Regions from separate parts of the Sporosarcina sp. P18a genome, predicted to be linked through region 1. Evidence: predicted binding sites of a transcription regulator. Region 1 holds the regulator's gene; the other holds the start of a gene.

Region 1 (15,351 bases):
TGGTGAACGTGATTATCGGATTGACGGGAAGTATTGCAAGCGGGAAAAGTACTGTAGCCAATATGTTGCGTGAAAAAGGTTACCCTATTGTCGATGCGGATGTCATCGCGAGAGAAGTTGTTGAGCCAGGTAGCCCATTGCTTGATAAGATTCAACAGACTTTCGGTAAAGAAGTGTTACGCGAAGATGGCACACTAAATCGCGAACAGCTCGGCGCCATAATTTTTGGTAATCAAAAGAAACGGCAACAGTTAAATGAATTAATGCACCCTGCAATCAGGGGGCGAATGGTCAATCAGAAAGAAGACTATTTAACTCAAGGCTATCAAACCGTCATTATGGACATCCCGTTACTTTTTGAAAGTAGACTGCAGGATTATGTAGAAAAGATTATCGTCGTTTCGGTCACGAAGCAAATTCAAAAGCAAAGACTGATGGCTCGCAACGAATGGACAGAAGCAGAAGCGGATGCCAGAATCGCATCGCAGTTGGATATGGATAGCAAAGAACAAGGTGCTGACGCGGTTATATACAATAACGAGACACTAGATGAAACGGAAAAACAGTTGGATGCAATCCTCGAAAATTGGCAAGCTGTGCCAAGATAATGGCTGTAGGGAATTAATTTGTGAATTTAATGTGTAATAGTGTTGGCATAAGGATAAAATATGTTATACTAATGAACGATTAAAGATATAAAGTATAACATACATGCAGGAGGATCCCTTTAATGACTACAAAAATTGCAATTAACGGACTTGGCCGTATTGGACGGATGGTATTCCGCCAGATTATCAAAGAAGATGATGTTAATCTTGTTGCTGTCAATGCGACATATCCCGCTGAAACAATTGCACATCTCTTGAAATATGACTCAACACACGGAGTTTTCGATGGTGAAATCGTAGCAGAAGAAAACGCAATAATTGTCGATGGCAAACGTGTACAATTAATTTCTGAGCGTGACCCTTCGAAATTACCTTGGAAAGAACTGGGTGTAGATATTGTTATAGAATCAACAGGCGTATTCAACTCCCGTGAGAAAGCAGCACTTCATTTGGAATCCGGAGCAAAGAAAGTAATTTTAACAGCTCCAGGTAAAAATGAAGACGTAACAGTTGTCATCGGAGTAAATGACGACAAATTAGACGTCAACAAACATAGTGTAATTTCTAATGCTAGTTGTACGACAAATTGTTTAGCGCCAGTTGCAAAAGTATTGAATGATGAATTTGGTATTGTAAACGGCTTAATGACAACAGTACATGCCTATACGAATGATCAGAAGAACCTAGACAACCCACATAAAGATTTGCGTCGCGCGCGTTCTTGCGGAGAGTCCATCATTCCTACTTCAACAGGTGCTGCAAAAGCTTTATCTCTTGTACTCCCTGAACTTGAAGGGAAGATTCATGGTCTAGCATTGCGTATCCCGACACCGAACGTATCCCTTGTGGACTTGGTAGTGGACGTAGAAAAAGATGTGACGGTTGAAGAAGTGAACAATGCGTTCCGTAAAGCTGCAGAAGGCCCGATGAAAGGTATTCTTCGCTTTACTACAGAACCACTTGTATCGATCGACTTCAATACGACAACAGAATCCGCAACACTTGACGGACTTTCTACTATCGTTATGGGCGATCGTAAAATTAAAGTGCTTGCATGGTATGATAATGAATGGGGTTATTCAGCACGTGTTGTGCAATTGGCGAAAAAAGTCGCTTCTGCATTAACTGACAAAGTAACTTCTTAATGAATGAATCGGCACTTCATCTTACAGGATGAAGTGCTTTTCCATGTCCGTTTGTTGTTGTATGGATAGTTTCTGTTATAATGAAAAGTACTAATGAATATGCGGAGGAACTAACTATGTTATGTCCAGCTTGTCACTACAACGGAACACGTGTAATTGATTCACGGCCCGCGGAAGAAAATCGCTCCATTCGACGAAGACGTGAATGCGAAAAATGCAGTTTTCGTTTCACGACATTTGAAAAAGTGGAGCATTCTCCGTTAGTTGTCGTAAAGAAAGATAAGACGCGAGAAGAATTCAGCGGTGAAAAGTTGCTGAGAGGATTAATTCGCGCTTGTGAAAAACGCGCGGTACCGATCGAGCAATTAAAAGATATCGTGGCGTCTATCGAAAAAGAACTAAGAAGCTCAGGAAATGTCGAAATAGATTCCGAACAAGTGGGAGAAATGGTGATGGAACGATTAGTGGATGTGGATGAAGTTGCCTATGTACGATTTGCATCTGTCTACCGCCACTACAAAGACATCACAATCTTCATAGACGAGTTGCAACAATTGCAAAACAGGAAAGATGAAGAACAAGAGTAAGTTGTAATCTAGAAGGGGAGGCGATTGTTAAAATGCTTTATACAGAGTTGCAGCCTGTCGATTCCTTCGAAGTAAAGTTAGCACATCCTTTTTCTGCATATGATCGGCAGATGCTAACGCTTTTTTATCAGCCACTGATCGGTCCCGAAGCGGTCAGTCTGTTTATGACACTGTGGACAGATGCGGAAAGCAGAGAACCGCAAGAACATACCCACTATTATTTGATGAATATGTCTTCTTTCCCACTTCAAACCATTTTTGAAGCAAGGATTTCGTTAGAAGCTATTGGGTTATTACGTACGTATAAGAAAAAACAAGAAATAAATAAGCGGTCTTTCCTCTACGAACTATTACCGCCGCTCGATGCACCTTCTTTCTTCAATGATCCGCTTCTATCAACGTTTTTGTTCAGTAAAATCGGAGAGCAACCTTATCGTCAGTTGCGTGGTCGGTTTTTAGAGGAGCCTATTGCGAAAGAGGAGTATCAGGATATATCACGGACATTTTTAGATGTCTATACACCTGCAAGAGGTGATCAAGCGATGGAATTGACTGCCGGCATCCAATTTCAAGGGAAAAGTGAACCGCCTGGCATACCGTTTTACGTATTGAATTTTAATTTCGATTTATTTTATAACGGACTATCCGATCAAATGATCCCTAAAGCTTCGTTGCGCAATATTTCTCAGGAAATGATTGCGATGCTGGCTTTCTTGTATTCACTCAGTCCACTTGATATGCAAAAGGTCGTAATGATTGCAATGGATGAAAACCATCAGCTGACAGAAGAAAAAGTTCGTAAGGCAGCTGCGGAATTTTATAAGATGAATACGTCCAAGCAACCACCAAAATTACAGTCGGTATTTACACAACCGATCGTCGATGAAATGCCTAAAGAGAATATGAGCCGTGACGAAGAATTACTATTCTATTTGGAACATACACCACCAAAAGAGATGTTACGTAAAGTAAGCAAAAAAGAACCATTCCTTGTAGATATTCAACTGGCTGAACGATTAATCAATCTGCATAAATTCCCGGTAGGTGTCGTCAATGTCTTGCTACAATATGTAATGCTACGTAATGATGGAAAAATCACTAGTAGTTTTGTGGAACGCATTGCTTCACATTGGGCGAATAAACAAGTAAATGATGCGAAAACGGCTTTGAAGTTATCAAGAGAAGAACATGATCAATACATGAAATGGCTTAAAGAAGGCAAGCAATCAACGCCTAGAAGCCGAAAGCCAACCAGGGAAGAAAAAGTTCCAGAATGGTTTTCAAAGCGCGATAAAAAGAAGAAGAAATCCGAAAAACCTGATGACTTCAATGTAGAGGAAGAACGCCAGAAGTTATTGAAAGAATTGGGGATTCAAGAATCAGAGGTGAAATAATATGGAACGAATTGGGGATGCGATGAAACGCGTAGTGAATGCTCCTTCGTTAGCTCAGAAATACGACGAGCTTCGAACAGAAGTGATGGAAGACCCGGCTGTACAAAAATTTATTAGCGATCATTCCGATGAAGTCAATACAGAAGTGGTCAACCGCAGTCTAGGTAAATTATATGAATTTACATCGGCTTCACACGCATGTGAGCGCTGTCCGAATCTTGAAGGGTGTATCAATGTCATGAAAGGCTTTGAGCCGAAACTAGTCATAGCACAGCGCCTGATTGATATTGATTACGTAGTCTGTCCTACTAAGCAGTTGGCAGATGAACGTAGAAACATCTCGAAAATGGTGAACAGTATGTACATGCCTAAAGAAGTGATGGAAGCACGCCTATCTGACGTGAACTTCCTCTCAGAAGATAGTCGCGTGATCGTCATGCGCGCGGCTAAAGACTTCCTGAATCAAATTGAGTCGACTGGTAAGGTCCCCGAAAGAGGCTTCTATTTATTCGGTAACTTCGGTATTGGAAAATCATTTATTTTAGGCGCGTTGGCGAATGAATTGGCAACTAGACGTATACAGACTGTTGTCGTGTATGTGCCAGAGTTCCTGCGTGAAATGAAGCAATCTATCCAAAACCAAACATTGGACGAAAAAATAGAGTTTGTAAAAAGGGCTCCTGTCTTGATGTTGGATGATATTGGGGCAGAAACGATGTCAACATGGACACGTGATGAAGTGCTAGGCACGATTCTACAGTACCGTATGGCGGAAAAACTACCTGTATTCTTCACATCCAATTTTGATTATAATGAATTGGAACATCACCTTACAACGAGTCAGCGCGGGGAAAAAGAACCTATTAAAGCTGCACGAATTATGGAGAGAATCCGTATGGTTAGCCAACCATTCAAACTGGGTGGGGAAAACTGGCGGGATTAATCTTTCTTCATAAACTTGCTTTGTTGAAAGAATGAATAAATTACACTTGCAATTATGCTCAAACTTTTCTATACTATTACACAGTTCAACATTCATAACATGTTAAAATGCATCGAAGAGGACAATGATTTATTATTCACCTTTCCAGAGAACAGGGGCATGGCTGAAACCCTTGTAGGCAGAAGATAAATTTACCACCTCCGAGCAGCATCAGTGAAATGTAGTAGCTGGTGACGGTAACGGCCTGTTAGCCGATCGAAAGCTTCGGTCTTTTCGTGTTTTTGCGAATAGAAGGAAGAAGGGTGGAACCACGAGCTCAAGCCTCGTCCCTTTAGGGATGGGGCTTTTTTGCGTTCAAAAAAAGAAAGGGAGTCATACACATGCCAGAAAATATTCATTTAACATTTCCAGATGGTGCAGTAAAAGAGTTCGAGGATGGCGTAACAACAGAAGAAATTGCGGGCTCCATCAGTCCCGGATTGCGTAAGAGCGCATTGGCGGGAAAAATTGGAGATCAACTGATCGATTTGAAATCACCAATTCATACAGATGGAGATATTAGTATCATTACTCCAACGTCAGATGAAGCATTGGAAATTCTGCGTCATAGTACGGCTCACCTTTTGGCACAAGCCGTCAAACGCAAATTCCCGGATGCGAAACTAGGAATAGGACCTACTATCGAAAATGGATTCTATTATGATATCGATTCGCCTACACCGATCACTGCAGAAGACTTACCCGAATTAGAAAAGGAAATGAAACGCATCATTGGCGAAAACTTGCCGATCATTCGTCACGATGTATCCCGTGCTGAAGCCGAAAAACGTTTCAAAGAAATTGATGATGAATACAAATTGGAACTTCTTGAAGCCATTCCTGAAGATCAACAAGTATCCATCTATGAACAAGGTGAATTTTTCGACTTATGCCGTGGTATCCACGTCCCATCTACAGGTAAACTGAAAGAATTTAAACTGTTAAGCATTGCAGGCGCTTATTGGAGAGGGAACTCTGATAACAAAATGCTTCAACGTATCTACGGAACAGCTTTCTTCAAAAAAGATGAGCTGAAAGAACATTTGCGTATGCTTGAAGAAGCGAAAGAACGGGATCACCGTAAAATCGGTAAAGAACTGAATCTCTTCACGAATTCACAAAAAGTTGGACAAGGTCTTCCACTATGGTTGCCTAAAGGCGCTACAATTCGACGCGTAGTAGAACGTTATATTGTAGATAAAGAAGAAAGACTAGGCTATCAGCACGTCTATACTCCAGTACTTGGAAGTGTAGAACTCTACAAAACTTCAGGTCACTGGGATCACTATCAAGATGGCATGTTCCCAACAATGAGTATGGACAACGAAGATCTCGTTTTACGTCCAATGAACTGTCCTCACCACATGATGATTTATAAAAATGGCATTCATTCGTATCGTAACTTGCCACTTCGTTTGGCGGAACTTGGCACGATGCACCGTTATGAAATGTCCGGTGCACTTTCAGGTCTTCAACGTGTTCGCGGAATGACATTGAATGATGCACATATCTTCGTGCGTCCTGATCAGATTAAAGAAGAGTTTAAACGTGTCGTTAGGTTGATCATTGAAGTATATAAAGACTTTAATATTAAAGATTATTCATTCCGTCTATCGTATCGTGATCCTGAAGATACAACGAAATATTTTGATGACGATGAAATGTGGGAACGTGCACAAACTATGTTAAAAGAAGCAATGGATGAGTTGGAGCTTCCGTATACAGAAGAAGAAGGCGAGGCAGCATTCTACGGTCCAAAATTGGATGTACAAGTAAAAACAGCGATTGGAATGGAAGAAACTCTTTCTACTGCGCAACTTGACTTCCTATTACCTGAGCGCTTCGACCTGACGTATATCGGTGAAGATGGTAAGCAACATCGCCCAGTCGTCATTCACAGAGGTGTTGTGTCAACCATGGAACGTTTTGTTGCCTTCTTAATTGAAGAATACAAAGGAGCTTTCCCAACATGGTTAGCACCGATTCAAGTAGAACTCATCCCAGTATCGCCTGACGTTCACTTTGATTATGCAGAGGAAATCAAAGAGAAATTGGCATTGGCTGGGTTCCGAGTAGACGTGGACAGCCGTGACGAAAAGATTGGTTATAAAATCCGTGAAGCACAAGTACAAAAGGTTCCGTACATGCTTGTACTAGGAGACCGTGAAATGGAAGCTGGCGAAGTCAATGTTCGTAAATACGGCGAACAGAAATCTGAAAGCATGTCATTCGACGCGTTCCTAGCGTTAATCAAGGAAGATGTGAAGAAGGATTAAGGATCGAGATGAAGTCGGTAGATTGAATGAAGACAAGGCATTGCGGATTCACGTTTCGATCAGACGCTTTTTCTTGTGCTCGTGCTGAACAGATCCGTCGGAAGTTTACGCCTTCTGTTCAATCAACTACTTTATTGAACTGTAACTAATTACGTTAAGTATTCCCACTAACTAAACGAAGGTGTCTTACAAGCGGTTGGCGATACATGCAGGAGCCAGCCGCAGACACCGAAGTGGATGTTAAGTCATTTTTCATTCAACTTTTCTAAAATAGTAAAAATAGTAGTTGCAATAGTCTCCATAACGCGCTATACTAAAAAAGTTGAATTAATTCAAACATAACTTGTGCATCCGACAATGGGATATGCAGAGTTATTGACACTAGATACTAAAGATGATATTATTAATAAGGTTAACTGAATACAGTTTGTGGTATAAGAAGAGGCTACCCGCTTCTCACCTGTTCGACGCAATGAAGTTGTTGCCAGGTTTGCACAATAAGTTTATATCTATGTGTACTGACATAGTATACTTACGCGGGTAGACAAATCATATTTGTCTACTTTTTTTATTTTGTAAAATGGATAGACCTATGGGACTTTGAAATCGGAATTTCCGATATACCAAAAACATGTATTCACGAGACAATATTCGGAGGTGGATTACTATTAGCAAAGACATGTACGTAAATGATGGTATCAGAGCACGTGAGTTGCGATTAATCGATCACAACGGCGAACAACTCGGTATCAAAACACGTAATGAAGCTTTAGAAATTGCTGCTCAAGCAAACCTGGACCTAGTTCTTGTTGCTCCACAAGCGAAGCCCCCAGTAGCTCGTGTTATGGACCATGGAAAGTTCAAGTTCGAACAGCAAAAGAAAGAGCGTGAAGTACGTAAGAATCAAAAGATCATCAACGTAAAAGAAGTTCGACTTAGCCCTACAATCGATGAGCATGATTTCCAAACGAAACTTCGTAACGGAATCAAGTTCCTGGAAAATGGGGATAAGGTGAAAGCTTCGATTCGTTTCCGCGGCCGTGCAATTACGCACAAAGAAATTGGCCAACGAGTTCTTGATCGCTTTGCAGAAGCTTGCAAAGAAGTCGCAACTGTTGAAGTTAAACCAAAAATGGAAGGTCGGAGCATGTTCTTAATACTTGCCCCACTTGCCGAAAAACAGTAACACGAACAATTTAGGAGGAACAGAACATGCCAAAAATGAAAACTCACCGCGGTTCCGCGAAACGTTTCAAAAGAACTGGAACTGGTAAATTAAAACGTGGCCGTGCTTACACAAGTCACCTATTTGCTAACAAATCTACGAAGGCTAAGCGTCACTTACGTAAGTCTTCACTAGTTTCTTCAGGCGATTACAAGCGTATTCGCGAAATGCTCACATACATGAAGTAAGACCGAACACACACTTAAAGGATAAGCAGGAGGTAATGCACTATGCCACGCGTAAAAGGTGGAACAGTAACGCGCAAGCGTCATAAAAAGGTATTGAAATTAGCAAAAGGTTATTTTGGTTCAAAACATAGACTTTATAAGGTAGCAAACCAACAGGTAATGAAATCTTATAACTATGCTTACCGTGACCGTCGTAACAAAAAACGTGATTTCCGTAGACTATGGATTACACGTATCAACGCGGCTGCTCGTGTGAATGGTATTTCATACAGCACATTAATGCACGGCTTGAAAGTAGCTGGCATCGATGTTAACCGTAAGATGCTTGCAGAACTTGCAGTGACAGATGCATCAGCATTTGCACAACTTGCAGAGACAGCAAAAAAATCTGTAGCAAAATAAGATGAACCAAAATCCACTTTCGTTTTCATTCTTATATGGAAATGAAGGTGGATTTTTTTCGTATGGAGGAATGGCTGAAATGGCACAAACTCTATTGATTTATATGGTCATCCTGTCACTCTGGGCGTTTTTGGCGATGGGGTACGATAAAAGACAAGCTAAAAAGAAAAAGCAACGTGTACCAGAACGAAATCTATGGTTATTGGCACTGCTTGGTGGTGGAGTAGGTGCGTACGTTGGCATGCAATTCTTTCATCACAAAACGAGAAAGACCCATTTCCGCATTGGATTTCTACTTCTAATGATGATCGACATCGTGTTGCTACTAGCGATATATGGCGTGAAATTCCCAACAACCGTTTCATTTTGATATAAAAAAGGAAATAGCTTTTCTTAGCTATTTCCATCCAATCAAGATTTCATTAATTGTTCAATTGGGTTCTTCCAATTGATCTCAGCATGGGGATAATTCGTTCGTACTTCGGATTCAAGAAAATGAAAATCTTCTTTTGTCATACCTTGCAATTTCGCTTCATTTTTTACCCAAATGAAAATGGAAACAACATCAAAAGAATCAGTCGTGGTGCCTAGATATTTCTCACCTTCAAACATCGCACCTTTATACGTAATAAAGAAGTTTTTACGGATATTTTTCACATCGTCATAAAAATAATATTGTTCTTTTTCATACGCTTCATCCAGCTTTCGCTTAGCATCTGTTAAATAGCGAATGCCGGCATAAAACAAATAAATAACCAATGCTATAATGAAGACGCGGATCAATAAAATCATGAAATCAGCTCCTGCAAACGATATAGTACTGTACTATACGGATGAGTATGGGAAAAGGTTTCATTTACTAGCGAAATGGTGGAGGAAATTTAATTGAAATTACATCAACTATTTGAAATGCAAAGAGCGCTCGATACATATATTCAAAAAAATCATCAAACGAATGAAACATTTACTGAAAGAGGTTTGGCATTATTAGTCGAACTTTCTGAGTTGGCTAACGAAACGCGTTGTTTTAAATTCTGGAGCACGAAAGGTCCTTCAGCTGACAGCGTTATTTTAGAAGAGTATGTGGATTCTATTCATTTCTTATTATCTTTAGGAATTGAAAAAGGCTTTGATGGATTGGAAGAATGGCCGGCAAGTGATACGAAAGATCAAAATTTGACACAGCAGTTTATTCAAACAGGTCAATCTATTTATGCATTCTTGGATTCATTAGCATTTGAAGATTATAAAAAAATCTGGGTAAACTACGGAGCGCTTGCGAATACGCTCGGTTTTACTGAAGAACAAATTATTCAAGCATATATAGATAAAAATGAAGAAAACTACGCACGTCAAAGAAGTGGATACTGAGCGGTATCATTAGCTTCACTGCCATTTTAACTATAGTAAAAGTTTCATAAATAAATAAATTGACAAAAAGACTGTTTTGATAATAAAATTAATACACTATAGGTCATACAGGGGGTATTTCGTTGAACGAATGGAGTAAGGATGATTTTGGACTGCGTTTAAAGGCACTGAGAGAACGTCGAGGACTATCGATGATGGCATTTGGAGCGGCAATTGGCACATCAGCTAGTCGAATTAAAGATTGGGAGCGCGGTAAGAACGCACCATCCGCTGCATGGATCGCTAAAATTTCAGAGCGTTTTTCTGTTTCTACCGATGAATTGATTATGGGTGAGGTAACATTTACTCCATATTTCAAAGCGACAGGTAATACAGTAGAATCACTTTATGATCGTCTTCGTGAAACGATGAATGTCGAATCCTCTGGTAAATGGCCAACAGAAATTGATGAGCTATATGCAGAAATCGATGCAGTGAATAAAGAGAAGTATCGTAGCGGAAAAGGACGTCGATCAGCTGAGAAAGAGCTGATGGAGTTGGCTATCCGTCTTCCTAAGAAAGATGTACTAGAATTGCTCGAGCTAGCTAAATACAAAAGACGCACACTATAAAAACGATGTCCCTTGAAGTGATTATACTTCGAGGGACATCGTTTTTTTTTATATGATAAGCAGAATGAGGAAATGGAAGCATCCGATCGAAACAGAAATCCCTTCCCAGATTCCATGTCAGCCATTTCCTATATTACAAAATAATGAATAATCAAATAGCGTGAAATGTAGGAAAATAGAATGAAATACGTTATGATAGAGTCGTAGATAAACCCAAGGAGGATGAGTTGATTGAAAGCATTCGTTCATGAAAATGGTGAGCTCCACTATACAGATATCGCCAATCCCTCAGCTGGAAATGGTGAAGTAATTGTCGCATTGAAAACAGCAGGACTTAATCGACGTGATACTGCTATACCGAAACGACGTGGAGATGCTAAAGAACCATTGGTAATGGGATCAGACGGCGCAGGCACGATTGAATCAATCGGAGAAGGTGTAACCGGTTGGAACATAGGAGACGAAGTAATTATTAATCCATCCCTTCGATGGTTCGAAGAAAGCGATGCGCCTCCAGTTGAGTTTGATATTTTAGGTATGCCGGATCATGGCACGTTTGCTGAGAAGATTTGCATATCTTCAGAACAGCTAGAGAAAAAGCCATCACATCTCACATGGAATGAATCTGCAGTTATCGCCCTAGCCGGACTTACAGGTTATCGTGCACTAGTGACGAGGGGGCGTATAGAAGAAGGGCAAACCGTCTTTATTCCTGGAGCAGGAAGTGGAGTCGCGACCTATATGATTCAATTTGCAAAGAAAATGGGAGCGCGTGTCATCGTGTCCTCAAGAAGTGAGGAAAAAAGAAATCACGCAATGAAAATCGGTGCAGATATAGCGATTGATACGAATAGTGATTGGCCAACAGAACTACAAGATGAACGTGTGGATCTTGTGATTGAGAGTGTGGGAAGGGCAACATTCAATCGTTCTCTTGAAATTCTAAAAAAAGGTGGTCGGATCGTAGTATTTGGTGCAACGACAGAAGATACCGTCGAACTGAACTTACGTGAATTCTTTTACGGTCAGTATTCGTTACTTGGCACTACGATGGGAAGTCGTGAAGAATTACGCGATATGTTAGCGTTAGTTGAAGAGCATCAAATCCATCCTGTTATTGATTCAGTGATTCCTCTTGAAAAAGCAAGTGAGGCATTTACTAGGCTGGATGACAGTGTACAATTCGGTAAAATCGTTTTAGCCATTTCAAAATAAACCATATACCCTGTATAGAAAGGCAGTGGAAGTAGTGACGAAAGAAGTAAAGACACTGACAGACCTGGAAATCGCTTCAAAAGCAATTATGCAACCAATTGAAGACATAGCAACCAAAGCAGGAATTCCCTTGGATGCATTGGAGCTATATGGTAAATATAAAGCAAAAATTAATGTAGACCTTATTCCCAAAAAAACTTCACAAGCAAAGATCGTACTCGTAACGGCTACAAGTCCAACACCAGCTGGAGAAGGAAAATCGACAGTGACAGTGGGTCTTGGTGATGCGCTTTCTCGTTTAGGTAAGAAAACTATGATTGCATTGCGTGAACCTTCATTAGGACCCGTAATGGGTATCAAAGGTGGAGCAACGGGTGGCGGCTTCTCCCAAGTTCTGCCTATGGAAGACATCAATTTGCACTTTACTGGAGACCTTCATGCCATTACAACGGTTAATAACGCGTTGAGCGCTATGATCGATAACCATTTGCATCAGGGCAATGTGCTAAATATCGATCCCCGTCGTATTACGTGGAAACGTGTCATGGATATGAATGACCGTGCGCTCCGCCATGTGACGATTGGTTTGGGTGGACCAGCGCAAGGCGTACCACGTGAAGATGGTTTTGATATTACAGTAGCATCCGAAATCATGGCCGTATTCTGTCTGGCGACTAGTTTACAAGACCTAAAAGAGCGCTTGTCCGAAATGGTGATCGGCTATACGTATGAAAAAGAAGCTGTGACTGTGCGTGATTTAGGCGTAGAGGGGGCATTGACGCTTCTTCTAAAAGATGCATTCAAACCAAATCTCGTTCAAACGATCGAAGGCACACCAGCTTTCATTCACGGTGGACCGTTTGCAAATATTGCCCATGGGTGTAACTCGTTGATTGCAACGAACACAGCGCGTAATCTGGCGGACTATGTCGTGACAGAAGCAGGATTTGGATCAGATTTAGGTGCAGAGAAATTTATGGATATCAAAGCGCGCATCGGTAAATTCCAGCCGGATGCAGTCGTTCTTGTAACAACAATTCGTGCGCTCAAAATGCATGGTGGAGTTGCGAAACAGGATTTAAAAGTAGAGAATAGTCAAGCTGTAGAAAATGGTTTAGTTAACTTACAAAAACATATTGAGACCATTCTGTCGTTCGGCGTACAACCTGTGGTCGCGCTCAATCGTTTCGTTCTGGACTCTGATAGTGAATTACAGAAAGTACAGAAGTGGTGTCAGGATAATAACGTGAAAATCGCTTTAACCGATGTGTGGCAAGATGGCGGAGCGGGCGGTGAGGCATTGGCGAAAGAAGTCCTGAAAGTGATGGAAGAGCCAAATAATTTCGCGCCGATTTATGAAGTAGAGCAATCCGTAGAAGAAAAACTCACAGCGATTGTTCAAAAGGTATATGGTGGTACGGGCATTTTATTTACCGATCAGGCAAAGAAAGATTTAGCCGAAATCAAAAAGAATGGCTGGGATTTGTTACCGGTCTGTATGGCAAAGACCCAGTATTCGTTTTCCGATGATCCAAAAAAAATAGGACGTCCAACAGACTTTTCAATCACAATCCGCAATATCTTACCGAAACTTGGAGCAGGTTTCTTAGTTTGTCTGACAGGCGACATTATGACTATGCCTGGTTTACCAAAAAATCCAGCAGCGCTCAATATGGATGTCGATTCGGCCGGTAATGCCAAAGGGTTAATGTAATTTCTAACTAGAGCAGTGAAATGATGAGCAAAGAGCCAAAACGGCTTTTTGTTTTTTGGTAAAAGTAGGTAAGTAAAAGAAATGATCAATATTCTTAATACCACTCGGTCGGATCATAAAAAGGATGTACAGAAAGTCGTCAACAGGACATTCTGTACATCCTTTTGTGTTCCTATAAAATCAAGAAATCTGATGATCAACAAGCCATTCGCCAATGAAATCCATTATCGATTCAACCGTTCCATCTTCGAATGGAGATCTTAAGTGGGCCGTTGTAACGAGTTCTAAAAATGATTTACTTCCGCCCAATTGACACAGTGCCAAATAATCTGTCCATGCTTCGTCGAAATCATGTAAAGATCGTTGCCAAAATTGAAGCGCACAAATTTGCGCCAAAGCATAATCAATATAATAAAACGGCGCTTCATAGATATGACCTTGTCTCTGCCAAAAACCGCCTTGTTCTAAATAGGGATGTCCATCATAATCCCGATTAGGTAAATAAATGGTTTCGATATCTTTCCATACTGCTTTACGTTCACTTGGTGTCATGTCAGGATTGTCATAGATGCGTTGCTGAAACTCATCCACCGCAACTCCATAAGGTAAAAACAATACACTTTCAAGTAAGTGTGCATAACGATAACGATCTGCATCGCTTCCAAAAAAGCGATCCATCCAGTACCAAGTGAAAAACTCCATACTCATCGAATGAATTTCTGCTGCTTCAGTCGTTGGCCAAATGTATTCCGGGATGCCAATTGAACGACTCGAATAGACTTGGAATGCATGGCCTGCTTCATGCGTCAAAACGTCAATATCACTTGAAGTTCCATTAAAATTAGAGAAGATGAACGGGGAATCATAATTATCTATAAATGTACAATAGCCGCCAGCTTCTTTGCCTCTTTTCGCCACCAAATCCAATAAGTTTTTACGTTTCATATAATCAAAAAAGCGTCCCGTTTCACGCGATAGCTCCTGATACATTTTTTGTCCATTTTCTACAATCCATTCAGGAGAACCTTTAGGTTGAGGGTTTCCCTCGGGGTAATGCAAAGGTTCATCATAAAACTTCATTTGAGAGATCCCGATTCTCCGACTTTGCATCCCACGAATCTTCTCAGCCAATGGTACTACATGTGTTCGAATCTGATCTCGGAAGTGTTTCATCATATGTGCATCATAGCCAATCCGGTCCATACGTATATATCCGAGTTCTGTAAAAGTTTTAAATCCGAGTGTTGTAGCGATTTCATGACGTACGGCAACGAGACGATCAAAAATTCTATCGAAATGATCTTCATTTGACGCATAGAAATCAGCAGTGGCATTCATAGCATCTTTTCTAACCGAGCGATCAAGTGACTCTTTAAATGGTCCAAGTTGTGCCAATGTCAGCGTTTTGCCGTGAAACTCGATTTGTGCTGAAGCTACGAGGTTCGAGTACTCGGAAACTAATTGGTTTTCTCGTTGTAAAAGAGGCAAGACTTCATCTGAATACGAATGAATGGCATTCTCCGCAAGCTTAAATAGCTGTGGCCCCCATTTATCTTCTAATTGTGCTCGGAAAGGCGTAGAGATTACAGCTTGGTAATAATCGCTTTGCAAGGCTTGAAATTGAGGCCCAATC
Region 2 (15,351 bases), 590 kb from region 1:
ACGTTAGAAAAACGAGTGAAAACGGGTGTCTTCTGTCCTGCTTTCTGGAGAAAATCAGCTGTTGTATAGTCTTTCAATGATTCGTATAACTCGAACTCACCATGTGCTGCATATCCCCTTGCATGAACAACTCGTTCAGGAATCCGTTCACGGTCAAAGTGCATGAGTTTTTCTTTTAAATGGATTCCTTCCATTAAAGTAGGTCCACGTACTCCTGCTTTTAATGACTCTTCATCATTGGATACTTTCACTCCTTGATTGGTCGTAAGCTTTTTCCCTTTATTGTCCACTTTAAATTGATCCAACTGCTGACTTTTTCGATTCTGTTTTCTATTCATATTTTCGTTTGCCGATTCATCTTTCACGAAATTCCCTCCATTTACTGGTATATGATGATGAATACTTCACGTCCCATTTATACCGTATGTGTAAGCGAAGATAAAAATTCCGGTAGTTTATGTGACGAAATTAAACTACATACATTTTAATGGAAGGGCCAGGAAAGGATGTAAAGTATAGCTATGTATATCATATGTTTTGCATTGTCTGGCAGTTTTTATATGTGTTCCGCTCTATTTTAAGACAAATAGTAAAATGCCAGGCACGGAGACATTTTAGGATTGTCTGTGCCTGGCAAGGAAAATTATCTATTATCTATCTTTTCGGGATATAAATCATGTTGAAAAAGTCTTTCTTTAGCCATTTGTTCAAAATACGTTCCAGGTTTTCCGTAATTGCAATACGGATCAATTGAGATACCACCACGCGGGGTGAACTTGGCCCATACTTCAATATAGCGTGGATCCATTAAATGAATCAAATCTTTCATAATTAGATTTGCACAATCTTCATGAAAACCTGGATGATTTCGGAAACTGAACATATAAAGCTTTAACGATTTACTTTCTACCATTTTCACATCAGGAATATAGGATATATATATGGTAGCAAAGTCAGGTTGGCCAGTAATTGGACACAGGCTAGTGAATTCAGGAATATTAAATTTAACAAAGTAATCATTGTCTTGATGTTGATTTTCAAACGTTTCTAAAATGTCTGGATCATATTCATAGTTATATTTTGTCTCTTGATTGCCGAGTAATGTAAGGTTGTTTTTACTGTTTTCTAGCATTTTTCAAACCCCTTTTAATGTACTTCTGAAACATTTGGTTCATATATATTTAGCTTCATCACAACTTGTCTAATTCCACCCGCAACAATTAACTGCATTAACACTTTCGCTATCCATTGTCCGAGTATAGCAAATGGAACCAATTCCCACGGTACGAAGTGAAGCCCTAGTGGACCGATACCAATAATTACAAATAAACTAGAGTCTAAAAAGCCGGCCACAACACCGGAAAATAGTACTCTTTTTACAAAAGGTAATTTAAAGCGGGTGTAAATTTCAGTATCTGCTGTTTCCGAAACAATAAAACTAAGTGTACTTGCAAAGACGATCCAAAGTTGATCCCCTAATAAATGACTTGTAAGAGCAGATAATAAAAGTGCGACTCCAATCAATATGTATGTTTGATGTCTACCGAATCTATTTTGGACCATATCTCTCATGACAAGTGTTAATCCAATGAATAAAGTACCGTATGGAATAATGAGTGGACCCAGTTCAAGTGGTGCAAATCGTGCTGTAATTACATTGGCAAGAATGATGGATAATAAATAAATCGTAATTCGGATCATGAGGCATGTTGTCCTTGTAAGTATTTCGCTAGTCCGTCATTTCTCAGCTTGCAAGCGGGGCATTCTAGGCAGCCATTGGCGATCACACCGTTATAGCAAGTTAATGTGTTGTCTCTTACGTACTCCAGCCGACCCATTTGATCCGCTAATTTCCAAACTTCTGCTTTGTCTTTCCACATTAAAGGAGTGATTAAATCAAATGTATAGTCCATTGCTAAATTCAACGTCGTATTTAAAGAACGAATAAACGCATCACGACAATCCGGATATCCACTGAAATCCGTCTCGCTTACACCGGTTATAATCGCATTCGCGCCAATTGATTTAGCATAGATTGCTGCAAATGAAAGAAATATATGATTCCGTCCCTCGACAAATGTATTGGGGACACTTCCTTCTTCTGCTTCAATTTGCATGTCGCTTCTGGTCAAGGCGTTCGAGGTTAACTGATTGAGAACGTCCATTTGGATGATTTTTTGTTTAACCCCTAAGTCTTTCGCGATCTTTGTAGCGCAATCAACTTCCGACTTATGTCTTTGCCCATACAAAAACGTGACGGTTTCTACTTCATCAAATTCTTCCATTGCCCATAATAGGCAAGTGGTAGAATCTTGTCCGCCACTAAATACTACAACTGCTTTATTCACTCTACATTCCTCCATAGTTTTGTTTTTAGAGGGGATGGTTACGAACCCTCTGCAATAATCGAAGTCACTTACCTACATATAGCTAAGACACCTATGATTATCAATAGTTAAATATACACGTTACTTATACTTTTCACAAGTAGATTGAGAATGCTAACAGTAACTGGTATCTTTAATAAAACATGATGAAAGCTGAAGTTATATCCATGTTAGATAATATTTTTATAGATGCAACAATTCGGGGAGCGACAACAAAAGAGATTGATTTTTCGGTCATTTAAATAATACAAAGGCATATGTGTGATACTAACGTCATAAGAACGACGGTGCGATTTCCCTTTAATAAAATCAATATGCGATACCGGTGCTGTAATCAATAATCTTTTCTAATTTTCGATTAGTTGTATTTACAGAATAGTAGTAAAAGAATTAAAAATTGTGTATTCCAGTTAAGTTGGGAGGATCAGACAAGTAGTGATCTAGAAATCATTATAGGTTAAGCATAATTCAACGAAATAGTAGAATGGAGTGTATTCAATGTACGAATTAAAAACTAAAGAAACCGATCGTAGTGTCATTGAATTTATTGAGGAAATTGGTCAACCTAAAAAGCGTGAAGATGCTTTTAAATTAGTAGATATCTTCACCGAAACGACGGGGTATAAAGCGAAAATGTGGGGACCTAGTATTATAGGGTTTGGCAAATATCATTACAAATATAGTTCTGGTCATGAAGGGGATGCGCCAATCGTAGGTTTTTCACCACGAAAAGCCAAAATCAGTTTATATATAACACTTGAAAATGAAGAGCGAGAGAAACTACTGAAGGATTTCGGGAAATATACAACAGGTAAATCCTGTATATACGTCAACAAAATTGCGGATATTGAAATAGAGATATTAAGGAAATTAATAAAACAATCTGCGGCCTTTATTAAAGAAATCTATCCAAACACAGAAAAACTATAGAGTGGAATATGTGCTATAGATATCCATTGCATTATTTAGCGATGCTGTTTTACAAGGGAAGAGGAAAGGTGGAAGATTTCTTTGACGATATATGAGATGAAAAATGATTTATCGATTAAAGGGAGAAATGGGATCTCATTTATCCTATCTGCTAGTGTAATTTGGTTGATTATTACCATTATATTTATGCAGTCAATAGAAATAACTCAGAAAAATATGTGGATGCTTTTTTCAACAGGTTTAATGTTCCCGCTTTCAGTTGGTATTTCATATGTACTAAAGGCCGATTGGAAATTTAAAAATAATGCCTTAGGTAGTTTAGGGTTATATTTGAATCTAGCACAGATTCTCTATTTTCCGATACTTTTTTGGAGTATGTTAAAAAGCCCACAGGAAGCAATAATGATATTTGCCATTATTACGGGGGCGCACTTTTTCACATATGGGTGGTTTTATAATGCCAAACCTTATTATATATCGGCTCCAATTATTGCGATCGGCATAATGTTTTTAGGCCTTTATACAACGGCAGACAATCTATGGGTGATACCCCTCTCTATGGTTGGCGTATTATTACTATTAAGCATCGCACTACATATGGATTATAGAAAGGTAGTGAAGCGAATATGACTAATGTTTATTGGATTATTTTCCTTCACGCAATTGGTAGCCTAGCGATTTCCATAAAATCAAGTAATATTGAATGTCGAATTTAATTGAAGTCTTGAATGATAAAGTGTAGGCAATACAAAAAGACAGTTCCAAAATGGGAACTGTCTTTTTTTGCTTGGAACTATTATGGATACTATGTATGGGACTTCAATAGTTATGAATAAATTCCTTGCACTCTGTTCAATAGGCTATCCAGTCGCTGGCTACTTCTCACCACGCTTGGATGTGTGATTCCCAAGAACTCGGCTTTCTTATACATGATAATTCTTTTTACTTCAATTCTTAACATGAGTAGTTTTTTTTCAATAGATTTATTCATTTTCTTCCTCCGTAATATATATTACGCTTCAAGTCATGTGGCGGTTATCTCGTTCGTCATAGAAGCAACTTTCTTATCATATATAAAGCGAAATGAAAAGTATGTCGCATTTTGACTGACTACTATATTGTTTTGAGATTATGACGGAAATGTGTATAATGATTGATAATTCAAGCATTATGAGGGGAATAAAAAACCTTTGAATCGACACTACTGTTGTTTTATGTATAAATCACTGTAAATAATAGACGCTTACTACTATATACATGTCATCATATATAATTACTACATATACAAGCCATTGCGGTCTTTGAAAGTAATGCGCTTTTTTGTATGGAGATCAGAATCTATAACTAGACTGAGTGACACCGCGTAAAATTATTCATAACCAAGGAAAAGAGGTTGTCTTGAACAATTCAAGGCAACCTCTTTTTCGTTTTAATAACCTATTGTTGAATCGGTTTCCCATTCGTCACGAGTAGCTTGTCGGTGCTGCTTCTGTAACTGGCGGATTCGTTCTACATATTGAATGTTCTTCTCATAATGGTAAGTAAGCGCAATCGACATATATAATTCATTCAACTGTGATACCGAAAGGCTTTTTGTCTGCTTCGCTATTATTTCAATTTGTTCTTCCGAAAGTATCTTTTTGCGATCCAGTTTTTCCATGTATAGTTTACGAACTTCTCGTGTCGGGGATTTGATTTCATATGTGCTGTCAAATCGGCCTGCACGGTTGATGAGGGCAGGGTCAATGCGTTCAGGATAATTGGTCGTACCAATGATGAATAGGCCGTCACGGACATGTACGCCATCTAGAATGTTCAGGAATGTGCTTCTCATATGTTCAGGCATGGAGTCCATATCTTCAATGACAAGGATGGCGGGTGCTAGGCGTTCGACTGTAGTGAACACTTCTTGTACGGAATGACTTCCTGTGAATTCCGTGATTTGCCAGTAGACGACAGGTGCGTCAGTTGTTCCGGTGATGGAACGCACAAGCGTCGTTTTGCCGTTACCCGGAGATCCGTAGAGCAAGATCCCTCTTTTATATGGCAGCCCGTATTCTTTAAAGAAAGCCCCACCGTCTCGGAAGAATTCATCGATAGAACGAAATAGATCATTTTTCAAATGTTCATCGAGCAGGACGTCACTGCGCTCGATTTGTGTGCCAGCGCCATACGTCTTTTTTTCCATACCTTCTTCCGTATCCACTAAATACGTAATATTCGTTTTCATCGCTTCTCGTTGTAGTTGATTCAGCACTTCGATGAAATCTTTGACGTGACTGGCAGATGGCGCAAATACTGTATGCTCTGACCAAGTGGAGCCTGTTGCGACATAATAGCTAATATTGGCGATGGCGATTTGATGTTCTGGGAAGAATAGCAACTGATTGTCAATGGTTTCAGCGCCTTGTAATGAAAATGCATCAGTTGATACGTCTTGCTGAATCTTTTGTGTCGGCAATGTGGCGTAGATATGACTAAGTGATTCGTAAGGCAGTTGTTTGCGATGAATCAATTCGGGAAGCATCGTTTCTGTGTAAGAAGCGAATTCATCGACTTGGATGATTTGCCAATCGGCGGGTGAACGTTGTTGAAGTGTGTCAAGAATCGCTTCAATTACAACACCGTAATTGTGATAATGTGTCAATTTTTCGTATTGTGCCGAATGAAGTGGAATTAAAAAAGATGGTTTCATTACTAAAACACTCTCCCTATAAATAAGTAGATCCTCCTTTTTAAGGAGGATCTACAATGTTATTTTGTTTTAATTTTACCTGACCACTGTTTAAATCCACCGCGTAGCTGATAGATTTCTGTACAACCTTTTTTCTTCAAGAACAGCGCTGCACGGCCTGTCCGGCTAGTGTTTTGGTCATAAAGATAAATGGGTTTATCGGGGCGGATTTCCTTATAGCGCTGTGAGAACTGTGTAAATGGAATATTACGCGCACCTAAAATATGTCCAGCTTCGAAATCTTTTGGTTCACGCACATCGATCAATTGTGCTTTGCGATACCCTTTAATAAACTCTTCTTGTGTCAGACTGGTCAATGCCTTCCCGACCCGTATGTATGTTATAACGAAATACAAAATGACCGCGAGCACGGCTGCTCCCAAAATATAATAACTCAAAAAAACTTCCCCCTTCATCAATATCTCTATTATAAAGATTATCTGGCATCAGTTCAATCCTAATGATAAAATGAAATGCGTTATTGTTTTTTTCATTGACGATTTCCTATACTATAGGTGGAGTATAAACACGAAGGAGAATAGATTATGACAAAAGCCGTGTGGCATTATGTAGACTCTGGGAAATGTAGTCCTTCCTTCAATATGGCGCTGGACGAAGCGCTGCTTGACTTACATAGCCGAGGTGAAATCGGACCGGTTCTGCGTTTTTATGAGTGGGAACCCGCTACATTATCGATTGGGTACTTCCAGCGTATTGAAAAAGATATCGATATGGAAAAAGTGAAAGAACTTGGGCTTGGATTTGTCCGAAGACCAACAGGGGGACGTGGTGTCCTGCATGAACATGAGCTTACATACAGTGTAATTGTTAGTGAGAAATACCCAAATATGCCGGAAATGGTGACAGAAGCATACCGTGTGATTTCTGGCGGATTGCTGCAAGGATTTCGTAATCTAGGGCTTCAGGCAGAATTCTCGATTCCGGATCAAGAGATCACAGCGCAATTACGAAGTCCGAAGAGCGGTGTTTGTTTTGATGCACCAAGCTGGTATGAACTTGTCGTCGAAGGTAAAAAGGTTGCCGGCAGTGCCCAAACACGTCAAAAAGGCGTGATTTTGCAACATGGGGCAATTTTGATGAGCTTAGATGTCGATAAATTGACATCTATTTTTACCTATTCATCGCCCGCTTTGAAAGAACGCGTACGTAGAACGTTGCCGGATCGCGCAATTGCGATTGACCGATTGACGGACCGAGAGATTTCAATAGAGGAATGTAAACAGGCCTTTTCTAAGGGATTTGAAGCGTCGCTCGACATTTCATTGGAACCACTTGAATTAACACCGGAACAGCTTGCTTTGGTCCATCAAATTGAAAAAGAGAAATATGCCAATGATGACTGGAATTTCAAAAAATGAAATTAGTACTTTGGTTTTATTTTTTTGTTGAAATGTCGTAATATCAACGATTTTACGTTTTTGAAAAATACATGTCGATTGATATACTATTCAATATGTAGTAGATTATTTAATAAGCTAAACACTATATATAGTGTTTGGAGCGTTATGAGGAGGATGTTATATGGTTACGATGTCAAAACAAGGCGAACCAATGCTCGATAAGCAACAGCTGAATGAGGATATTGCGAATTTCCCTCAAGTTCACCCGGTTACCGAGGATATGAAGCTGACTCACAGCGGAGTATCACGTCTAGTAATGATCGATCGGTATTCATTTAAAGATATGGAAAAGAAGTCATTAAAAGAAGGCGATTTTGTCGTTCTTACAGTGAGAGAAGATCCAAAGTTCCCCGCTCGTGGGTTAGGTTATATTACAAAACTTGATAAAGCGAACGGAAAAGCGGAGATCTGGATCGAGCCAGAATATCGTTCATCGATCGATGATTTGGACGAGCAACAAAAAGGAATAATTACACGTCCTCTTGAAGTGATTGAGAAGCCGCTGGAAGTGTTCTACGAGCAGATTGCGAAACGTAATGCGACTGGGCTTGCAACTGTTGAAAAGACGGAAGATAGAAGAACGCAGTCGTATAACATGTTCTATGATCAGTTGAAAGCATTGAACTTCATTCCAGCTGGTCGCGTGCTGTATGGCGCAGGATCGGATACGGATGTCACGTTCTTTAACTGTTATGTGATGCCCTTTGTACCCGACTCCCGTGAAGGAATTTCCGATCACCGCAAGCAAGTGATGGAGATTATGAGCCGTGGTGGCGGTGTAGGAACGAACGGTTCGACATTGCGTCCACGCAACACATTGGCACGCGGTGTCAACGGTAAGTCATCTGGATCAGTTTCATGGCTGGATGATATTGCGAAGTTGACTCATTTGGTTGAGCAAGGCGGATCAAGACGTGGGGCTCAAATGATCATGTTATCAAACTGGCACCCGGACATTTATGAATTTATCATTTCCAAAATGCAAAATCCGCGAATTTTGCGCTATTTGATCGAAAACACAGAAGACGAAATGATCAAGAAGTTGGCAGATGAGAAACTAAATTTCAAACCTTTGACAGCACAAGAAGAAGCGATGTATCAAGGCATCACAAACTATAAACAAATCCCAGGTCAAGGTGGTTTTAACGCAGCGATTATCCGTGACGCTGAGCTGAAGCTTCAGGATGGCGGAACGTACACCGTTCATAATCCAGAATTCCTGACAGGAGCGAATATTTCCGTAACATTAACGGATGACTTCATGAAAGCGGTAGAAGAAGACGCGGATTACGACTTACGTTTCCCGGCAGTCGAAAATTATTCTCCTGAACAGATGAAGTATTATAATGAACAATGGCATGAAGTTGGCGATGTACGCGAATGGGAACGTCTAGGTCACGAAGTTCGTGTGTACCGTACGATTAAAGCCCGCGCACTATGGGATTTAATTAATATTTGCGCCACGTATTCAGCGGAACCAGGCATTTTCTTCATTGATAATGCAAATGACGACACGAATGCGAAAGCGTACGGACAGCAAGTTGTAGCAACGAATCCGTGTGGTGAACAACCACTTGCACCTTATTCTGTCTGTAATTTAGCTGCTGTCAATCTTGCTGAGATGGCAGACAAAAATACGAAGACGGTTAACTTTGAAAAGTTGAGAGAGACGGTACGTACTGGTGTGCGTATGCAAGATAACGTCATCGATGCTACACCGTACTTCCTTGAAGAAAATAAAGTACAAGCTCTTGGCGAACGCCGTGTAGGTCTAGGTGTGATGGGGCTTGCTGATCTTCACATCTACTGTGAAAAAGAATACGGCTCGCCTGAAGGAAATCAATTAGTGGATGAAGTATTTGAAGCAATTGCGACAACTGCTTACCGCGAATCGATTGAATTGGCGAAAGAAAAAGGAAGTTTCCCGTTCCTAATTGGTAAAACGGATGAAGAAACGAAAGCATTACGTCATGCTTTCATTAATTCTGGCTTTATGAAGCGTATGCCGGAAGATATTCGCGAAGCGATTTTGGAATATGGAATTAGAAACTCCCATTTATTGACAGTTGCACCAACTGGATCCACTGGAACCATGGTAGGAGTTTCAACTGGGTTAGAACCTTATTTCTCATTCACATACTACCGCAGCGGACGCTTAGGGAAATTCATCGAAGTAAAAGCAGCGATTGTAGAAGAGTATTTACAGGCTAATCCTGATGCAGATCCGAATAACTTGCCAGACTGGTTTATTTCTTCAATGGAATTATCACCAGAAGCGCATGCAGATGTGCAGTGTATCATTCAGCGCTGGATCGACAGCTCGATCTCTAAAACTGTTAACGCACCACGCGGCTATACAGTGGAGCAAGTCGAGAGTGTGTACGAGAGATTGTATAAAGGCGGGGCAAAGGGCGGTACAGTATACGTCGACGGTAGCCGTGATGCACAAGTACTAACTCTGAAAGCGGAAGATAATATTCCGGATACAGAAGAAGTAGTCGAAGTGACAGAACAGCCGAAAGTCGTGCTCGTTAATACGATCCAAGCATTACGTTCTACAAACGTCACAATCGGTTCAGAAGTGGGCGACACATGCCCGGTTTGCCGACAAGGTACAGTAGAAGAAATTGGTGGATGTAACACGTGTACCAATTGCCAAGCACAGTTAAAGTGCGGTTTATAATTCAATGCTAGACAAAACCCCGAATGCTCTTATGCATTCGGGGTTTTGTGCTTTCATAGGTAAGGGATAACAGCCTTCTCTTGGAAGTAAATATCATATTCATAATAAAAATTAAATTATTTCAAAAATCTATGTTGATATAATTTTCAAACTATTATATACTAAGTTGAAAATTGTTTGATATTCTAACTACCTATCAGACAAATACATAAAAAGACGAGAAAGAAGGGGTTTCATGCTGACATTTTTATCATCCATCGTCTTATTAATCATTGGTTACCTAACATATTCGAAAGTGGTCGAAAAGGTATTTGTGATTGATGATGCTAGGAAAACGCCTGCCTATACACAGGCTGATGGGATGGATTACGTGCCGATGAGTTGGTGGAAAGGCTGGTTGATCCAATTACTGAACATCGCAGGCTTAGGCCCAATATTCGGGGCAATTGCGGGCGCGTTATATGGACCCGTCGCATTCCTTTGGATTGTGTTTGGTAGTATTTTTGCAGGAGCTGTTCATGATTACTTTTCTGGCATGTTATCTCTAAAACACGGCGGTGCTCAATTCCCTAAAATTGTAGGAGAGTACTTAGGAGATTTCGCCAGACGTTTCATCAATGTGATTTCAATCGTTTTAATGGTTCTTGTGGCGGCCGCCTTTACTGCGGGTCCAGCGCAACTTATTTCATCCATTACACCGCTGTCATTTATCGTGTCACTTATTATTATATTTGGTTACTTCGTATTGGCGGCTATATTGCCGATCAATAAAATTATAGGCCGTTTATACCCAGTGTTTGGGGTAGTGTTGATCGTGATGGCAGTTGGAATCGGTGGCGCATTATTATTTGGTCCTGAAAAAATCCCGAATTTAACTTTACAGAACTTACATCCTGGAGAGTTGCCAATTTGGCCGTTGCTGATGGTAACGATTTCTTGTGGAGCTATCTCTGGTTTTCACTGTACGCAAAGTCCAATTGTTTCCAGAACGATGAAAAAGGAGTCGGAGGGCCGGAAAGTGTTTTATGGCGCAATGATTGCGGAAGGTATCATCGCAATGGTGTGGGCTGCGGCAGGTATGACATTCTTTGGTGGTACGGCAGGATTGCAAGGAGCCCTGGCTGCGGGTGGCCCTGCAGGTGCAGTAAACGAAATTTCGAGCACATTACTAGGTTCGTTCGGTGGGATGTTGGCTATTTTAGGTGTGATTATTTTGCCGATTACAACGGGTGATACAGCTCTTCGTTCAGCGCGTATGATTTTCACGGAAGCGACATCCAAGTGGTTGAATCCCAATAAAAAGTGGGTGGTCTTGGCTAGTACATTGCTATTAGGTGTACCGATGTTCTATCTATCCACAATCGACTATTCGTTCTTGTGGCGGTATGTTGGCGGCACGAATCAACTGGTAGCAGCCATCATGCTTTGGACCGCAACCTCTTATTTAATCAGAGAAAAGCGAACTCATTGGATTGCAGGAATTCCTGCACTGTTCATGACTGCTGTCGTCGTGACGTACTGGATGTATGCTCCTGAAGGTCTACATCTTGACTACGCTGTATCTGTAGGTACAGGAATTGCAGTTTCAGGTGCGATTGGTGTGTTTTACATACTGAAAGTCATTCAATCGAAACAAGTTCCAGTTATTGTGAGTGAACAATAGAAAAAAAGGGCCTTTAGCGAATGTGCTAAGGGCCCTTTTTACTTTCATGAAAATTATTGTAAAAATAAGAGCCTCGAACATGTAAAAAATACATTCGAGGCTCTTTGTTTACTCTTATGAAAGAAGAGGTTTTGGCTCATTCTCTTCTTCGGTTTCTGCTGCTAGTTGGGGATTCAACACACCTACTCCGTGTTCTTCCACTTCCAATAATTTTTCGAAAGAAGCAATGGCAACTTCTACTTGCTTGTCGTCTGGCTCTTTTGTTGTTAATAATTGCAACCAAAGCCCAGGGTATCCTAGATAACGAAGTACCGGTACGTTGCGCACCGCATTCGTCAACTGTAATACTTCAAATGATATGCCGAGCACTACCGGAATTAACAAAATCCGATTGAGGACGCGCAACCAAAGTGGGTCGGTTGGAACTAAGAAGTAGATGAACATTCCGACGATGACCGTGAACAAAATGAAACTACTACCACATCGATAATGCAATCGGGATTGCGACTGTACATTTTCTACTGTCATTTCCATATTACTTTCGTAGTTATTGATGACTTTATGTTCTGCGCCGTGATATTGGAAAACTCGCTTGATCAGCGGTGTCATAGAAATCAATCCGATATACGTAAGTAACAAGAATAGTTTAAAGAAGCTTTCGATCATAATTTGTGCCGTTTTGCTAGGTGCCACGGATTGAAATAACTCCGCTAAGAAAACGGGTACAAGTGTAAAGACGAACTTACCAAAAATAAACGACAACACTCCGACTGCCGCCACTCCAAGCATCATGACTAGTTTCGACGTCTCTTCTTCTTTAGCATGTTCCTCTTCTTCGCCAGGCATCACATCGTAGCGATCACTTGCAAACGTCAAATGCTTAGAACCATTACCAGCCGATTCGATTAGCGCGACAATACCGCGAATTAAAGGGATTTTTTTTAATTTGGTGCGTATAGGATGCGATTCTCTCGGTACATGGTAGTACTCGATCGTATCATCTTTACGGCGAATGGCTGTCACCGTATCCTTCTTTCCACCGAACATTACACCTTCTATAAGTGCTTGACCTCCGTATGCTGGAGGAGTTTTCTGTTGGCTCATAACATACCCACACTTTCTGTCGTAAGAAACGATATTCCCATTGTACTAAAAAAAGTGAAATTGCACCATTGAGATGTTTAAAAAGTTATAAATTGCCCGACACTGGAATGGGAGGTATTGTCATGAAAATTACATCAACACATGTGTGGACAGCTGTTGTGGCTGCGGTACTATCTATCATTTCACTGAAATTCCTAAAAGTTTTCAAATTTATAAAATGGTCACCAATAGGCTGGACAAAAAAACTTCATATGCTTACGACTTTTCCTGGCTGGTTTAAGTGGGTGATATTGGGAGTCATCTGCTTCTTGCTGTTTTTTATCCTGTACTTTATTGCACGTCTGACGATTAAGATTCCACCCACTGTATCTTCATTGATCGTCACAATAATTGTAATACTCTTCATTGAATGGATGATCCACGTCAAAGTGGATTTGACAATGACACAGTTCATTAAAAAAATATCGATACCGTTTGCTTGTTTGTTTGCGATGATCTTCCGTTTCGTCATCGGAACATCTGTCTACATGAAAAAAACGATAGGCTAGAACAGTATTAGTATGTCCCGCTACCGCATTGTGCTAAAATAGGAAAGAAAAATGAGTGGGAGGGGATTTAATGGAACTGTTACTCTTAAATGGTCCAAACTTGAACCGATTGGGCAAAAGAGAACCGGATATTTACGGGGCGGAGACACTTGCAGATATTGAAAGTCGAATTCAGCGTCTAGCGGATGAATCAGACATCACGCTCGCGTGTTTTCAATCCAATATAGAAGGTGAGCTCATTAATAAGATTCATGATGCCGGGGATCGAGAAATTGATGGCATCATCTTCAATCCGGGCGCATTTACACACTATAGCATTGCGCTTCGTGACGCAATCGCCTCTATTTCCGTTCCGGTAATTGAAGTCCATATCTCAAATATACATACTCGTGAAGAGTTCCGCCACACGTCTGTCATTGCGCCTGTTGCAGCAGGGCAATTGTGCGGTTTTGGAACAGCGGGCTACGATCTTGCCTTCCAAGCGTTTTTGTTAAAACGAGAGGAGAGAACATCTTGAAAATAGAGCAATTAAGAAAATTACTAAAAGAACAGCAACTTGATGCATTAGTCATCACAAATCCGTATAACCGTCGCTATATGACAAACTTCACGGGATCTGCTGGGACTGCAATTGTTTCACAAGATGATGCAGTATTCATTACAGACTTCCGTTATATGGAGCAAGCCAATGACCAACTAAAAGGCTATCGCATTGTCCAGCATACGGGCACGATGCTCCAAGAAGTTGCGAATCAAGTAAAAGAAATGAAGATTGATACACTAGGCTTCGAAAAAGAGGATCTCAGTTATAGTCAGTTTGAGATGTATAACGAACAGATAAAAGCGAAACTAGTGCCTGTCGCAGGTTTAATAGAGAAATTACGTTTAATTAAGACACCGGAAGAAATCGAAGTGTTGAAGCAAGCAGCAGCCATCGCGGACGCGGCATTCGTTTATATATGTTCGGTCATCCAAGCAGGTAAAACGGAGCTAGAAATCGCCAATGAATTGGAGTTTTTCATGCGGAAACAAGGTGCGACATCCTCCTCATTTGACATAATTGTCGCTTCTGGTGAAAGAGGGGCTTTACCACATGGGGTCGCATCTGATAAAGTGATTGAGACAGGTGATTTAGTTACAATGGATTACGGTGCCCTCTATAATGGGTATATCTCGGATATTACGAGAACCGTTGCGATCGGTGAGCCTTCTGCTAAACTTCGTGAAATCTATGAAGTTACGTTACGTGCCCAAGAACTGGGTGTGGAACAAATTAAGCCCGGCATGACTGGTATCGAAGCCGACGCAATTACACGCGACTATATCAAGTCCAAAGGGTATGGAGAGGCATTTGGTCATTCAACCGGTCATGGGATCGGCATGGAAGTTCACGAAGCTCCAGCCTTATCATTCCGTTCTAAAACGGTGCTTGTACCGAATATGGCGGTAACCGTTGAACCAGGAATCTATCTTCCTGGTATAGGTGGCGTGCGGATTGAAGATGATATACTAATTACAGAAACAGGTAATGAACGTTTGACAAAGTCTACTAAAGAACTGCTTATTTTATAATCGGTTAAAATGGAGGAATACGAATGATTTCAGTAAACGAATTTCGTACAGGATTAACAATTGAAGTTGATGGTGACATTTGGCGCGTAATGGATTTCCAACACGTAAAACCAGGTAAAGGTGCAGCGTTCGTTCGTTCGAAACTGCGTAATCTTCGCTCAGGGAACGTGAATGAAAAGACATTCCGTGCGGGAGAAAAGGTAGAAAAAGCACAGATCGATAATCGTAAAATGCAGTATTTATATGCTGACGGTGATATGCACGTATTCATGGATAACGAATCTTACGAGCAGATCGAACTATCTGAAA

The links. Region 1 encodes NrdR, which represses ribonucleotide reductase genes. Its sites were predicted from a motif close to AACACNATATATNGTGTT; they were not measured.
Region 2: the regulator NrdR is predicted to act here: its motif matches at 7,551-7,568, upstream of CSV75_RS04200 (vitamin B12-dependent ribonucleotide reductase).

Annotation. Positions count from the first base shown of each region.
Region 1 covers NZ_PDYQ01000001.1:251,289-266,639, forward strand. The annotation lists gene coaE (dephospho-CoA kinase) at 9-608, shown strand; gene CSV75_RS01230 (glyceraldehyde-3-phosphate dehydrogenase) at 731-1,753, shown strand; gene nrdR (transcriptional regulator NrdR) at 1,870-2,340, shown strand; gene CSV75_RS01240 (replication initiation and membrane attachment family protein) at 2,373-3,734, shown strand; gene dnaI (primosomal protein DnaI) at 3,736-4,677, shown strand; T-box leader at 4,781-5,011, shown strand; gene thrS (threonine--tRNA ligase) at 5,058-6,992, shown strand; gene infC (translation initiation factor IF-3) at 7,624-8,178, shown strand; gene rpmI (50S ribosomal protein L35) at 8,205-8,405, shown strand; gene rplT (50S ribosomal protein L20) at 8,448-8,807, shown strand; gene CSV75_RS01270 (DUF1294 domain-containing protein) at 8,887-9,177, shown strand; gene CSV75_RS01275 (sigma-w pathway protein ysdB) at 9,219-9,599, opposite strand; gene CSV75_RS01280 (dUTP diphosphatase) at 9,693-10,178, shown strand; gene CSV75_RS01285 (helix-turn-helix domain-containing protein) at 10,301-10,789, shown strand; gene CSV75_RS01290 (zinc-binding dehydrogenase) at 11,021-12,004, shown strand; gene CSV75_RS01295 (formate--tetrahydrofolate ligase) at 12,039-13,718, shown strand; gene CSV75_RS01300 (M3 family oligoendopeptidase) at 13,899-15,351, opposite strand, start outside.
Region 2 covers NZ_PDYQ01000001.1:843,647-858,997, reverse strand. The annotation lists gene CSV75_RS04250 (catalase) at 1-338, opposite strand, end outside; gene queF (preQ(1) synthase) at 644-1,132, opposite strand; gene CSV75_RS04240 (VUT family protein) at 1,147-1,698, opposite strand; gene queC (7-cyano-7-deazaguanine synthase QueC) at 1,698-2,363, opposite strand; gene CSV75_RS04230 (DUF1801 domain-containing protein) at 2,886-3,317, shown strand; gene CSV75_RS04225 (DUF7010 family protein) at 3,399-3,947, shown strand; gene CSV75_RS04220 (aspartyl-phosphate phosphatase Spo0E family protein) at 4,144-4,308, opposite strand; gene CSV75_RS04215 (ATP-binding protein) at 4,747-6,012, opposite strand; gene CSV75_RS04210 (rhodanese-like domain-containing protein) at 6,072-6,467, opposite strand; gene CSV75_RS04205 (lipoate--protein ligase family protein) at 6,597-7,430, shown strand; gene CSV75_RS04200 (vitamin B12-dependent ribonucleotide reductase) at 7,594-10,155, shown strand; gene CSV75_RS04195 (carbon starvation CstA family protein) at 10,391-11,818, shown strand; gene CSV75_RS04190 (DUF1385 domain-containing protein) at 11,933-12,922, opposite strand; gene CSV75_RS04185 (hypothetical protein) at 13,045-13,470, shown strand; gene aroQ (type II 3-dehydroquinate dehydratase) at 13,541-13,987, shown strand; gene CSV75_RS04175 (M24 family metallopeptidase) at 13,981-15,042, shown strand; gene efp (elongation factor P) at 15,066-15,351, shown strand, end outside.